Regions from separate parts of the Micromonospora sp. CNZ309 genome, predicted to be linked through region 2. Evidence: riboswitches for the same ligand, from Rfam matches in the RefSeq annotation. Region 2 holds a riboswitch; the other holds the start of a gene.
The links. Region 2 has a riboswitch for thiamine pyrophosphate ahead of thiE (thiamine phosphate synthase). Riboswitches for the same ligand answer to the same signal wherever they lie in the genome.
Positions count from the first base shown of each region.

Region 1 (4,850 bases), 680 kb from region 2:
CCGGTCCGCCGACGCGGACGTCGAACGTGAAACCCCGGGCTTCGATCCGCATGATCGTGAGCCTACCCAGGGCCGCAGCCGCCCGCCGGGGACCTGCGGGCCGCAGCTCACTCGTACTGTTGCCGGGGCACGGGCACCTGTCGCCAGGACTCCACGTCCAGGTAGGGGATCTCGGCGTCGTTGACCGGGTCGCGGGCGATGCGGTCGCTGTAGCGGCCGGTCACCTCGATCCAGGTGTCGTCGGCCAGCCCGTCGGGGGCGGCGCCGGTCAGGCCCAGCTTGACCGGCCGGCCGTCGGCGGCGCAGCAGGAGAGCACCATCCGGGCCAGCAGCGGCCGGCCGTCGGGGCCGGTGGTGACGAAGCCGGTCAGTTGGACCCGGCGGTCGCCGATCGAGGTGCCCCGGTCGAACAGGGCCCGGGAGGCGTAGTCGAGCACGGCGACGCGCACCGGGTCGCCGTCGGGCAGCGGCGGATAGTCGGACGGCTGCTGACGGGTGGCGACGGCGGTGCCGGCCTGCCCGGCCGCGTACGAGCCCAGGGCGGGCGGGGCGACGAGCAGCAGGCCCAGCACGGGCAGGATCAGCAGCCAGCCGACCCGCGGCTCGTGGTGTGCGTGCCCGTCGTCGCCGTCGTGCCCGTGGCCGTCGTGCGAGTCGTCGCCGTCGTGCCCGTCGTGGCCGGCGGGCGTACGCCGCAGCAGCGGGCGCAGCTCGTAGAAGAGGGTCATGACCGCGGCGGCCACCAGCAGCAGGCCGGCGGCGACCAGGAAGGGACGCAGCCCCTCCTTGACGTAGCGCAGGTGCAGGTCGGTGAGGCTGGCCCGGATCACCGCGCCCCCGAGCAGCAGCAGGACGACCGCCTGCGCCTGCCGGTTCACAGCAGCACCGCCCCGGTCGCGGCGGCCACCGCGACGGCCACCGCGAAGGTGGTCGGGGCGAACCGCAGCGCGAACCGCCGGCCGAAGACCCCGGCCTGCATCGAGATGAGCTTGAGGTCGACCATCGGCCCCACCACCAGGAAGACCAGTCGGGAGGTCAGCGAGAACTGCGACAGCGAGGCGGCGACGAAGGCGTCGGCCTCGGAGCAGAGGGAGAGCAGCACGGCGAGCGCGGCCAGCGCGAGCACCGACAGCACCGGCTCGTCGGCGAGGGTCTGCAACCAGCGCTCCGGCACCACGACGTTGATCGTGGCGGCGGCGGCCGCGCCGATGACCAGGAAGCCGCCGGCATGCGTCACGTCGTGCCGGACCGCCCCCCAGAACGCCCGCCCGCGCGAGCCGTCCGCCAACTCCGGCCGGCGCGGCAGCCGGATCCAGTCGGCCCGGCCGAGGCGCAGCCACAGCCAGCCCATGGCCATCGCGACGAGCAGGCTCGCGACCGCCCGGCCGAGGACCATCGCCGGGTCGTCGGGGAAGGCCACGGCGGTGGCGGTCAGCACGATCGGGTTGATCGCCGGGGCGGCGAGCAGGAACGCCAGGGCGGCGGCCGGGGTGACCCCGCGCCGGATCAGCGACCCGGCGATCGGCACCGCCCCGCACTCGCAGCCGGGCAGCACCACGCCGGCCGCGCTGGCCACCGGCACCGCGAGCGCGGGATGACGCGGCAGTGCCCGGGCCCAGAACGACCGGGGCACGAAGACCGCGATCACCGCGGAGAGCAGCACCCCGAAGACGAGGAACGGCACGGCCTGCACCATGACCGAGACGAAGACGGTCGTCCAGGTCTGCAACCGGGGCGCCGACAGGGCCCGGGCGAACGGGTCGCGGAAGACGACCAGCAGGATCAGCAGGCCGGCGAGCACCTCCACCGACCCAATCCGCCGCTCCGGGCCGCGCGGCGCCGGCTTCTGCTCGCGTACGCCGGGGGCGGCCACGCCCACCGCGCCCGGGTGCGGCCCGTCCGGCGCGCGGTGCTCAGCCTCGGATGTCACGTACGTGTCCCTCTGCCGGGTTTCCCAGTGGCCGCCCGAGAGTACCGGGCCGGAATCGACGGCGTCGATCGAACGCGCTGGTGAGCTGGGGAAAGATCACTTTGCTGGTTGATCTTCAAAGGTGTTAGCGTCGGCGCGACAACTTCACATCCGACAGGGGAGCGCACAGCGCTGAGAGTGCGGGCACCGCCCGCAGACCCTCGAACCTGATCTGGGTAATGCCAGCGCAGGGAGTTCGGTCGACCTCCAGCCGCGTCGACGTCCGGCACGTTCCGGACGCGGCGTGCGTCTTCTCCTGGTTCTCGTTCGGGACTGGGAGCAATCATGCGAGACAACAACACCGCCACCCGGTGGCGTACGGTCGACGTCGTCGTCGCCGCGGTGATCGCGGTGGCCTTCGGCGTCATCTTCTGGGCCTGGGGCCTGCTGTGGCGGGCCGTCGACCCGGCGTTCGCGTTCTTCCCCGCCGGCCAGGCGATCATGTACGGCGTCTGGCTGGTCCCGGCCGTCCTCGGCGGCCTGGTGATCCGTAAGCCCGGCGCGGCGCTCTTCTGCGAGGCGGTGGCGGCGACGGTCTCGGCGCTGCTCGGCTCGGAGTGGGGCGGCATCACCATCGTCCAGGGCCTGATCCAGGGGCTCGGCGCCGAACTGGCCTTCGCCGCGTTCCGGTACCGCTCGTTCCGGCTGCCCACCGCGCTGATCGCCGGCGCGTCGACCGGTCTCGGCGCGGCGCTGTTCGACTTCTTCGTCTGGAACAGCGAGTACGCGCTGGGCAGCTACCGCATCCCGTACGCCCTGCTCACCATCGCCAGCGCCACGATCGTCGCGGGTGCCGGCGGCTGGGCCCTGACCCGCGCCCTGGCCACCACAGGCGCCCTGGACCGCTTCCCCGTCGCCCGCGACCGCACCCTGATCTGACCGGCCCGACGGAAGCGCGTTGATCATGAGGTTGACGGCGATGTGGATCTCCGTGGACGCCGTCAACCTCATGATCGACGCTCGCGGACGGGACGGGAGGGGGACGGCGTGGGGGCGGTGACGCTGCGCGGGTTCGGGTGGCGGCACGCCGGGCGACGGGCGTGGGCCGTACGCGGGGTCGACCTGCGCGTCGAGGCCGGCGAGCGGGTGCTGCTGCTCGGACCCTCCGGGGCCGGCAAGAGCACCCTGCTCGCCGCGCTGGCCGGGCTGCTGCCCGAGGACTCGGGCGAGCAGGAGGGCACCGTCGAGATCGACGGGCTCGACCCCCGCAAGGGCCGCGAACGGGTGGGCATCGTCTTCCAGGACCCGGAAACCCAGCTCGTGATGGCCCGCAGCGGCGACGACGTGGCGTTCGGGCTGGAGAACCGGGGCACCCCCGCCGGAGAGATCTGGCCCCGCGTCGACGAGGCGCTGATGCGGGTCGGCTTCCCGTACCCCCGGGACCGCCCCACCGCCGCCCTCTCCGGCGGCGAGCAGCAGCGGCTCGCCCTGGCCGGCGTACTGGCCCTGCGCCCCGGGTTGCTGCTGCTCGACGAGCCCACCGCCAACCTCGACCCGACCGGCGCCGCGCTGATCCGGACGGCCGTGGCCGGCGCCCTGCACGCCGACACCACGCTGATCCTGGTCGAGCACCGCGTCGCCGAGGCGCTGTCCCTGGTCGACCGGGTCGTCGTGCTCGAACCGGGCGGCGGCGTCCGCGCCGACGGCACGCCCGAGGCCGTCTTCGGTACGCACGGCGACGCGCTCGCCGACGAGGGCGTCTGGGTGCCCGGCCGCCCGGTGCCGCCCCGACACGCGACCGCGCCGCCCGGCGACGTGCTGGTCACCGCCGACCGGCTCGGCCTGCCGCCCCGGCTGGCCGCCGTCGACCTGACCGTACGCGCTGGCGAGGCACTCGCCGTCGTCGGTCCCAACGGGGCCGGCAAGTCGACCCTCGCCCTGCTGCTCGGCGGCCTGCTCAGGCCCGGAACCGGCCGGGTCGCGGCGACGCCCGCACTGGCCGGCGACGATGCCCGCACTCCCCCGCACCGCTGGCGCGCCCCGGCGCTCGCCCGCCGGATCGGCTCGGTCTTCCAGGACCCGGAGCACCAGTTCGTCACCAACACCGTCTTCGACGAGCTGGCGCTCGGCCCGCGCCGCACCGGCCAGCCCGAGGCGGCGGTACGGTCCACGGTCGACGTCCTGCTGGACCGGCTGCGGTTGACGAAGCTGGCGGCTGCCAACCCGTACACCCTCTCCGGCGGGGAGGCCCGGCGGCTGAGCGTGGCGACCGCCCTGGCCACCGCACCCCGCCTGCTCGTCTGCGACGAACCGACCTTCGGCCAGGACCGGCGCACCTGGCTGGAGCTGGTGGACCTCTTCGCCGAACTGCGCGACGCCGGGCACGGCCTGGTCGCGGTCACCCACGACCCGGAGTTCGTGGCCGCCCTGGCGGATCGCCGCCTCACCCTGGAGCGCCCGTGACCAGCCCGGATCGCCGAGTCGTCCTGGAGTGGGTGTGATCAGCTTCGAGCCGGTCGCCGCGCCGGATGCGCCGTTGGCCCGGCGCAACCCGGTGGCCAAGCTCGCCGCGGCGCTGGTCTTCTCGTTCATCCTGATCGCCACCCTCGACCCGGTGGCGCCGGCCATCGCCATCGCCGTCGAACTGGCCCTGCTGCCCCTGTTCGGGGTCCGCCTGCGGGTGTTGGCACGGCGGGCCTGGCCGCTGCTCGTCGGCGCCGTGGGCGTGGTGGTGACGCTGGTGCTGTTCGCGGCCGAGCGCTCCGGCCGGGTGCTGGTCGAGGCCGGCCCGGTGGTGGTCACCTCCGGGGTGCTGCTCACCGCGCTCGGCCTGGTGCTGCGCATGTTCGCGGTGGCGCTGCCCGGTGTGATCGTCTTCGCCACCACCGACCCGACCGACCTGGCGGACGCGCTGATCCAGAACGCGAGGGCGCCCGCCCGC
Region 1 covers NZ_PJNG01000001.1:3,598,219-3,603,068, forward strand. Annotated here, with positions in the region: gene CLT72_RS14665 (alpha/beta fold hydrolase) at 1-52, opposite strand, end outside; gene CLT72_RS14670 (TIGR03943 family putative permease subunit) at 108-878, opposite strand; gene CLT72_RS14675 (permease) at 875-1,873, opposite strand; TPP riboswitch at 2,076-2,181, shown strand; gene CLT72_RS14680 (ECF transporter S component) at 2,255-2,848, shown strand; gene CLT72_RS14685 (ABC transporter ATP-binding protein) at 2,957-4,372, shown strand; gene CLT72_RS14690 (energy-coupling factor transporter transmembrane component T family protein) at 4,407-4,850, shown strand, end outside.
Region 1: it holds a riboswitch for thiamine pyrophosphate, as region 2 does, so the genes downstream of both, CLT72_RS14680 (ECF transporter S component) here and thiE (thiamine phosphate synthase) in region 2, are expected to answer to the same signal.

Region 2 (4,850 bases):
CGCCCCGTACGCGAGCCGGCCCGCCTCGACCGCGTACCGCATCGCGGTGGCCATCGCCACTGGGTCGGCGGCGCGGGTGACCGCGCTGGCGAGCAGCACGGCGTCGCAGCCCAGCTCCATGGCGAGCGCGGCGTCGGAGGCGGTGCCGATGCCGGCGTCCAGGATCACGGGCACGTCGACGCACTGCCGGATCAGCCGGATGTGGTGCGGGTTCGACACGCCCAGGCCGGAGCCGATCGGCGCGCCCGCCGGCATCACCGCGGCACAGCCGACGTCGGCCAGCCGGCGTGCCAGGACCGGATCGTCCGACGTGTACGGCAGCACCACGAACCCGTCCTCGACGAGCTCCTCGGCGGCGCGCAGCAGCTCCACCCCGTCGGGCAGCAGCGTGCGTTCGTCGCCGATCACCTCCAGCTTCACCCAGTCCGTGCCGAACGCCTCCCGGGCCAGGCGCGCCACCTTGACGGCCTCGCCCGCCGTGTAGCAGCCGGCGGTGTTCGGCAGCAGCCGCACGCCGCAGCGGTCCAGCAGGTCCAGCAGTCCGCCGGCGGTGCCGGGGGCGGTGTCGACCCGGCGCAGCGCCAGGGTGACCAGTTCGGTGCCGGAGGCGCGGATCGCGTCCTCCAGCACCCGCAGGTTGGCCGCGCCGCCGGTGCCGAGGATCAGCCGGGACGTGAAGCTCACGCCACCCAGGTCGAAGCTCACCCCGTCACCCGCCCTGCGCGGCGCTGAGCACCTCGACGCGGTCGCCGTCGCGCAGCACGGTCGCCGACCAGCCCGTACGCGGCACCACCTCGCCGTTGACCGCGACGGCGAGGCCGCGCTGCTGGTCGGTGACCGCGCGGACGAGGTCCGCCACCGTCGAGCCGCCGGGCAGGTCGCGCCCGGCGCCGTTCACCGTCAGTTCCACGTGTGCTCCTCCTCGGGTACGAAAGGACCGGCCCGCCCGGCCGCCGCGGCGTCCGACCCGGCGGATCCCGCAGGCCCGACGGCGGACGGCGCGGCGGCGACAACCGGCCCGGCGGGTGCGGACGGTGCGGCGGCAGCGGACGGCGCGAACCGGGCCGGGGTGAAGGGGGCGAGCAGCGGGTCCACCGCGCCCGTGACGACCAGGTCGGCGATCAGGTCGGCGGTGACCGGCGTGAGCACGATGCCGTGCCGGTGGTGCCCGGTCGCGGCGAGCACGCCGGGCCGGCCGGGCAGCGGGCCGAGGATCGGGGCGTTGTCGGGGGTGCCGGGGCGCAGGCCGGCGAGGGTCTCCAGCAGGTCGTACTCGGCCAGCTCGGGCAGCAGGTCGACGGCGGCGCGGAGCAGGCGCAGCACCGCCCCGGCGGAGACGTCGGTGTCGGAGCGCTCCTCGACGGTCGCGCCCACCACCACCTCCCCGTCGACGCGGGGGACGAGATAGACGTGCTCGCCGTCGGCGTACCCCCGGATGACGTGCCGGAAGCCCGGCGCGCCGCCGCCGGGCGCGCGGAGCCGGACCACCTGCCCCTTCACCGGTCGCACCGGCAGTCCCGTCAGGGCCGCCGCGCCGCAGCCGGCCGCGACGACCGTGACCCGGGCGTCCACGTCGGACAGGGCACGCACGGCGGCGGGCACCAGCGCGGCGCCGGCCCGCTCGGCGGCCACGCGCAGCGCCGGCACCAGCCGGCGCGGGTCGACCTGGTGGTCGGTGGCGGCGAACGCCCCGCCGCGCACCCGGGGGGCCAGCGCCGGCTCGCGGTCCCGCAGCGCCGACGGGCGCAGCGGCGTCACCGGCAGCCCGATCCCCTGCTGGTGCGCCCACAGCCGGCGCGCCTCGGCCAGGTCGTCGGCGGTCAGCCCGACCATCAGCGTGCCCTCGCTCCGGTAGCCGACGTCCACGCCGGTGGCGGCCGTCAGCTCGGCGGCGAACGCCGGCCAGCGGGCGGCGGAGGCGGTCAGCAGCCCGGTCAGCTCGTGCTCGCCGAAGTACGCCTCCGCGACCGGGGCGAGCATCCCGGCGGCCACACGGGACGCGCCGGAGCCCGGGGCGGGATCGTGCACGACGACCCGCAGTCCGCGCTGCGCGCAACGCCAGGCGATCGCCAGCCCGACCGGTCCCGCCCCCAGCACGGCGACGTCCGGCCGGTTCAGCACCCCAGGGCTCCCAGCAGCTCCGCCGTCGCCCGGGCCGGATCGGCCGCCCCGGAGAGCGCCCCCACCACCGCCACCCCGTACGCCCCGGCCGCCAGCAGCGCGGGTACGTCGGCGGCGGTCACCCCGCCGATCGCGACGACCGGCACGTCCACGGCGGCGGCGACGGCGCGCACCCCGGCCGGGCCGATCGGCGCCGGCAGCCCATCCTTGGTGCTGGTGGCGTTGCAGGGGCCCACGCCCAGGTAGCTGGCTCCGGCGGCGACCGCCTCGGCCGCCGTACCCGGCTCGCGGGCGGTCGCGCCGAGCACCGCCGTCGCGCCGAGCACCCGGCGGGCCGCCCCGACCGGCAGGTCGTCCGCGCCGACGTGCCCACCGGCGGCACCCACCGCCAGCGCCACGTGCAGCCGGTCGTTCACCAGGCAGGCGGCGTCGTACCGGGCGCAGAGCGCGACGACCCGGCGGGCCAGGTCGTACGCCTCCCGGTCGGTGGCGTCGTCGGTCACCCGGACCTGCACGACCAGTTCCGCGCGGGCCACCGGAAGGGCGGCCCGCAGCACGGCGAGCGGATCCCGCCCGGGGCGGGTGTCGGTGATGAGATGCAGTCGTCCGAGGGACGGCACGGCAACACTCCTCCCTGCGCCGGCATTACCCGGATCAGGTTCGACGGTCGGGGGCTCACAGCCCCCCTCTCAGCCCGGTGTACCGGGCTCCCGTGGGTCACTTGCGGGTGTCACCGTACGACGGATCGCCGGATCCGCCAAGGTCGAGCTGCGGATTTCACACCGACCGCCCGAACCCGAGGGACGGGCGGCGCGTGGCCGTCCCGTCACGCGATGCTGTCCGGATGCCCTCCGCCGCCCGGGTACCGCCCCGCCTGGCCTTCCTGCCGTTCCGGGCCAGCACCGCGATCGCCGACGGCCTCCTGACCTGGACGATGCTGCGCGGTCCGTCCTGGCGGCGGCTCCACCCTGACGTGTACGTGCACCGCGACGGCTACCGCGCCGACGACCACCGCATGTGGTGCGACGCGGTCGCACTGGCGCTGCCGATCGGCGGGGCGATCGCCGGCCGCAGCGCCGCGTACCTGTGGGGCGTCGACCTGCTGGCCCGGGACGCGCCGGTCACCGTCCTGCTGCCACGCGCCGCACGGATGCACCCCCACCCTCGTCTCCGGGTGACCCGATCCGTGGTGCCTGACTCCGACCGTACGCGCTTCGGCGGCCTGCCCGTCACCACTCCCCTGCGCACCGCCTTCGACCTGGGCCGCCAGACCCCTCGGGACGAGGCTCTGGTCGCCGTGGACGCGCTGCTGCACCGTCGGGTGGTGAAGCTCGCCACGCTGCGCGCGTACGCCGACGCGCGGCCCGGTTGGCCCGGGCTGTCCCTGCTGCGGGAGGTCCTGGCCCTGGCGGAACCGCTGGCCGAGTCCCCGATGGAGACCCGTCTCCGGCTCCTCCTGCTCGACGCGGGGCTACCACCCGCGATCGCCCAGCACGACGTACGCGACGCCGTCGGGCGCTTCGTCGGCCGGGTCGACCTGGCGTGGCCGGCCCTGCGCGTCGCGGTCGAGTACGACGGCGACCACCACCGGGAGCGCACCCACTTCCGTCAGGACGTCGCCCGGCTGAACGCGCTGCGCGCGGCCGGCTGGATCGTCCTCCGCTTCACCGCCGACGACGTGCTCCGACACCGGGCCCGCACCGCCGCCCTGGTGAGCCAGGCCCTCCGCGAGCGCCACACCTCCACCTGACCCATCGACGCCACGCCACGGGGTGGCCGGCCCATCTGCCAGCCAGCCGGACCACTGCTCGGCCGGTAGGCCGGAATGGCCGGCCGCCCGGCCCGATGGCCGCCCGGTAACCGGGTGGCCGCCCGGCCCGATCGCCGCCCGGTAACCGGGTGGCAGGTCAGACCGGGCGGCCGGTCGGTCGCCTGGCCGAACGGTCGGCCGGCCCGGTGGAACACCATGGGTGCCTCCTCCACCCCTTGACACCCATGACGTTCCACTCACGGGCACGCGGTAGGGGGCTGCACCCCGCCCCTGGCGCCGGCACCGGCACCGGCGTCAGCGTCGGCGTCGGCGTCAGCGTCAGCGTCAGCGTCAGCGTCAGCGTCAGCGTCAGCGTCGGTGGAACATGGTGGGTGTCTCCGGGGCCAGGTGACACCCGTGACGTTCCACTCAGCCGCCCGCAGACCCCGCAGCTCACCCTCGGCCGGCCGGGCCGGCGGGTGGGCGGGCCGGCGGGTCGGCGGGCGGGCGGGTCGGCGGGCGGGCGGGCCGGCCGGGCGGGCCGGCGGGTGGGCGGGCCGGCCGGCCGGGCGGGCCGGCGGGTCGGCGGGCCGGCCGGGCGGGCGGGCCGGCGGGTCGGCGGGCCGGCCGGGCGGGCGGGCCGGTGGGCGGGTGGGCCGGTGGGCGGGTGGTGGCGCAGGGCTGCGGTACCGGGACGGTGTCGACGTGGCTCAGAGAATCGCGCGCAGGGCGTCGAGGTCCTCGTCGGTGGGCTGCCAGGTGCCCGCCTCCGCGTTGGCGCGTACCTGCTCCGGCGTGGTGGCGCCGGCGATCACCGAGGTCACCGCCGGCTGGGCGGCCAGCCCGCCGATGGCCACCTGGAGCATCGACAGCCCCCGCTCGGCGGCGTACGCCTCGATCGCCTCGATGGTGTCCCAGTCGGCGGCGGCGAGGCGTTGCGCGTACCGGCCGCCACCGGCGAGGCGGCTGCCGGCCGGCG
Region 2 covers NZ_PJNG01000001.1:4,281,849-4,286,698, forward strand. Annotated here, with positions in the region: gene CLT72_RS17740 (thiazole synthase) at 1-705, opposite strand, end outside; gene thiS (sulfur carrier protein ThiS) at 710-910, opposite strand; gene thiO (glycine oxidase ThiO) at 901-2,121, opposite strand; gene thiE (thiamine phosphate synthase) at 2,115-2,741, opposite strand; TPP riboswitch at 2,736-2,844, opposite strand; gene CLT72_RS17760 (DUF559 domain-containing protein) at 2,966-3,871, shown strand; gene CLT72_RS17765 (aldo/keto reductase) at 4,582-4,850, opposite strand, start outside.